DNA from 2 places in the Halobacillus sp. Cin3 genome. Region 2 is predicted to be linked to the other one. Evidence: riboswitches for the same ligand, from Rfam matches in the RefSeq annotation. Region 2 holds a riboswitch; the other holds the start of a gene.

Region 1 (2,202 bases), on a different contig from region 2:
ATATCTTCTCTATTGAATAAAAAAGCACTGGTTCTGAATTGAGAACAGCGCTTTAAGGCTGTCGGGATTTTTCCCGGCAGCCTTATTTATTGGTCTATGGTCTGAATGAAGGAGGGAAGATGAAAGAAATTGTTTCACAAAGGATATTGATAAAACAATCGACAAATGCCGCCCTGCTGCTGTAGAACGTCTTCCTCTGAAAATGCCTTGACGGTTTGTCTTCTTGGCTTGTCGTTCTATAGGCTGAAAGCGTAGTTCTCTATTAGAACTGCGCTTTTTTTAGTCGGGTTTCCGTATGCGGGTGCCGGTGCCGTTGAATATATTTTCGCACCGAGAAGATAACGGCAGCGGCATATCCGGCAAGCAGCAGGCTGTAGATAACAATTATAATCTGTTCACTCCATGTGGCATAGGTAAGCAGTGTCCGGCTGTTCGTCAAAATGATAAATCCACCCGCTGCCACACCAAGCACGAGAGGGGGGAGTTTTTTTACAAGCCAGGCAGCGAGGGGGGCTGCTATGACACCACCGATCACAAAGGCGAGCACAAGCAGCCAGCTCAGCTCCTCCCACCCAAGGAAAAGCAGGAATCCGGCCGTAGCGGATAAAGTAACGATGAATTCGCTTGTATCTACGGTGCCAATGACTTTTCTGGGAAGGATTCCTTTACTGGATAAGAGAACAGGAGTATTTACCGGCCCCCAACCACCACCGCCCACGGCATCAAGAAAACCACCCAGGAAACCTAAAGGAAACAAGAAGCGCCGTCGAAATGGTCTTTTTTCAGTTTGCAAGGGCTTCACTCGATTCATCAACAAAAAGCGGATGACCACATAAATGCCAAGCCCTAGTAAAAAGATGGAAATGTACGGACGGATCAAATCACCTGGAATCCAGCTGAGCAGAGCAGCCCCGGCAAAGGCACTGATCCCTCCGGGGAGGGCAAGAGTCAAAACGAGCCGTTTATCCACGTTTCCGAATTTATAATGGGAAAACCCGGAAGCTGCCGTTGTAGCAATCTGGGACAAATGAATGGAGGCGGAGGCTACCGCCGGAGCCATTCCGTAGGCGAGGAGGATGGTGGAGGAACTTAAACCAAACCCCATTCCGAGGGCTCCATCCATCAATTGAGCAAAGAATCCAACCAGTGAAAATATAAGTAATTTCTTCATCGTACCTCTCCTTTTGATTAAACACATAAGATTACTTGGTTTTAACCATGAAGAGGCACAAAAAAACCTCTTCATCCAGAAGAGGTCAAGCTTCCTCTCCTTATCTTTCAGACCACCGTCTGCTGGAATGAGCACCTTTTCCTATGCGAGGTTGCTGCGGGATCATCAGACCAGTTTCCTCCCCCGGCTCTTTATAAGGATATATGTAGCCCGCTCCGAAAGCGGAATTCCTAAGTACATGAATAATATATTCAAAGCTAAAACATGGATGACTATTTGTCAATGGTTTACATTAAAATAAACAGAAAACTAGTAATATTTTAAATACATGTTGACATATCATTAAATCGGGTCTAATATTTGAATCAAATCTTTTGAACAATATCTGGAAACATTTTTCTTATCGAGAGAGGTGGAGGGACTGGCCCTTGGAAGCCTCGGCAACGGATCTGTCTTCATGAACAGAAACTGTGCCAATTCCAGCAGGTGATCAACACTTGGAAGGATAAGAAGAACGGTTGAATCATGTATGATGACTCTCCTTTCTTCTTACTATCAGAAGAAAGGTTTTTTTGTTGAAGATAAGAAAGGAGGAGCTTATGAATACGAGTGCACCGACATATGAAACATTCACCAGCGATCCTTTACACCATATGGACATTGATAATGGACACAAAGGGGCAGAGAGTGTGATTCGATGGGCTTACGGGCAATATGGAAAACAGCTCGTTTATGCGTGCAGCTTCGGTGCTGAAGCTATCGTACTGCTTGATTTCATTGCAAAGGCACAACCTGATGCCGACGTCGTTTTTCTGGACACCGGACTTCACTTCCAGGAAACCTATGATTTAATTGAAAAAGTGAAAAAGAGATATCCGGAGTTGAACATCCATATGAAAAAGCCGGAGTTGACGGTGGAAGAACAGGCAGAGGAATATGGTCCGGCTCTTTGGAAAAGGAACCCCGACCAATGCTGTGCCATCAGAAAAATCAAACCGCTGGAAGAAGCCCTGACAGGAGCAGCGGCCTGG
Region 2 (2,202 bases):
TTTTTCCACTTCCTTCAATGCAATCTCAACGAGTCTGGCGTAAAACGGAGCCCCTCCGATAATCAACGCAGGAAGCGCCGCGTTAGGTCCACGTATCGTCCCGACCAGGAAATCAGTGAATGGGAATAACAGTAGAATCAAAATAATGAAAGGAATGGCACGGAATATGTTTACGACAGAAGCCGTAATCGTATTGACCACTTTGTTCTGCCACAGACCCCCGGGCCCTGACAGATAAAGCAGCAGCCCCAGAAGGATTCCCAGAATAAACGTCCCGGCCACGGAAATGAGCGTCATGTATAACGTTTCATTCGTCGCCGTAATCATATCCTCCATGCGTACGTTTGGAAAAAAATCATTAAGCATCCGGGTTCACCTCCACTTCAACAGAAGTAGAGCGTATATATTCGATCGCCCGGGCCACTTCCTCATTGTCTCCTTCAAACTGAACAAACATCGTTCCGTAAGCTCCTTTTTGCGTCTGCGTGATCTTGCCGTGAAGAATATTGACATCCAGGACGAATTTCCTGGAGACCTCACTGATCAGCGCCTGGTTGGTACTTTCTCCTACAAAATGCAGCCGGACGATTTTGCCTGACTGATACTTATCTTTGATCAATTTCAGAGAGTGCTCTTTTTCCTGGTCACCCATCACCTGATCAACAAATTTCTTCGTCACTGGCTGTTCAGGATGAAGGAATACGTCCAGAACATCTCCCTTTTCAACAATTCTCCCCTGCTCCATGACTGCCACCTGATGACAGATCTTACGGATGACATGCATTTCGTGCGTAATCAAAACGATGGTCAGTCCGAGTTTTTCATTGATGTCTACTAGAAGATCCAAGATGGAGTCCGTCGTTTCCGGATCCAGAGCAGATGTGGCTTCGTCACAAAGGAGGACTTTTGGGTTGTTGGCCAGCGCCCTGGCAATACCTACACGCTGTTTCTGACCACCACTCAGTTGGGATGGATAAGAGTTTCCTCTGCCTGATAAACCGACCAAGTCGATCAGTTCGTTCACCCTTCTGCTCCGTTCTTCCTTTGGTACACCGGCAATTTCCAGAGGAAAAGCGATGTTATCATAAACCGTTCTGGACCAAAGCAGATTGAAGTGCTGAAAAATCATTCCGATATCCTGCCGGGCAATGCGTAGTTTATTCTTACTGAGGCCCGTCAAATCCTGATCGCCTACGTGGATGCTCCCCTCTGTTGGATCTTCCAGTCGGTTCAACAGCCGGATAAACGTACTTTTACCTGCTCCACTGTAACCAATAACACCGTAGATTTCCCCTTTATTTATCGTAAGGCTTAAACCATCAACAGCCTTTACTTCCCGATCCTTCGTTTGAAAAACTTTAGAAAGATCCTTGATTGTAATCATGATGTGTTCCCTCCCATTCAAAAAACGCCATTCTGTTCGAGAACAGAATGGCGTTTCAATAGCATTGTATCTTCTGTTCTCTCATCTGTCAGAGCTGTTACACTCTGCAGGATTTGGCACCTTGACAGGTCGGTTACTCCTGCTGGTTGCCGGGCATCGTCGGGCCAGTCCCTCCGCCACTCTGGATAAGAGATTTTAATCTATTAAATTATTAGTGCTTTAATTCAATTCATAACCACAAAGTGGATTTTAGCACTCTGCCACCAGCGTGTCAACATAAATGAGCCACTTTTCAGAAAAGAAAAACATCTGTATATGCAAAAAAATCTCTTCTAAAATAGAAGAGACTGCATGGAATCTCATCTATCAAAGCTTTGTGCTCTGCAGGATTTAGCACCGTGCTTTTACGCCGGTTGCCGGGTTTCAAAGGGCCAGTCCCTCCACCACTCTGGATAAGTTATGATGTCGCTGTGAAATTATATGTTATGTTAGCATGGAGTCTATACGGACGTCAAAGATTATTGCGCCGGTATATTTTTACAGCAAGGAGATGAAGTCATGAAGGAACGTGCTCCTCAATTTGAACTTTCTTATATAAATCAGCCCTCCACCTATCGTCTGAGCGACCATTTCGGAAAAGTGATCGTCCTGACTTTCTGGGCATCCTGGTGTCCTGACTGCGGGAGAGACTTACCTAAAAAAGAGCAGCTCTTTGAAACGATGGACAAAGAAAAAGTGGAGCTTGTTACGATCAACGTCCCGGGCCGTGAACGCAGCCCTGATGCCGGAAAGGAATATGCTGAGAAATTTCTTAACCA

Evidence for each region. Region 2 has a riboswitch for S-adenosylmethionine ahead of QMA39_RS08505 (methionine ABC transporter ATP-binding protein). Riboswitches for the same ligand answer to the same signal wherever they lie in the genome.
Region 1: it holds a riboswitch for S-adenosylmethionine, as region 2 does, so the genes downstream of both, QMA39_RS03160 (sulfite exporter TauE/SafE family protein) here and QMA39_RS08505 (methionine ABC transporter ATP-binding protein) in region 2, are expected to answer to the same signal.

What each region holds. Positions count from the first base shown of each region.
Region 1 is NZ_CAMZMV010000001.1:572,072-574,273, forward strand. Features, by position in the region: gene QMA39_RS03155 (DAK2 domain-containing protein) at 1-20, shown strand, start outside; gene QMA39_RS03160 (sulfite exporter TauE/SafE family protein) at 263-1,171, opposite strand; SAM riboswitch class I at 1,269-1,371, opposite strand; SAM riboswitch class I at 1,569-1,683, shown strand; gene QMA39_RS03165 (phosphoadenylyl-sulfate reductase) at 1,771-2,202, shown strand, end outside.
Region 2 is NZ_CAMZMV010000002.1:73,290-75,491, forward strand. Features, by position in the region: gene QMA39_RS08500 (methionine ABC transporter permease) at 1-366, opposite strand, end outside; gene QMA39_RS08505 (methionine ABC transporter ATP-binding protein) at 359-1,384, opposite strand; SAM riboswitch class I at 1,463-1,576, opposite strand; SAM riboswitch class I at 1,741-1,843, opposite strand; gene QMA39_RS08510 (TlpA disulfide reductase family protein) at 1,943-2,202, shown strand, end outside.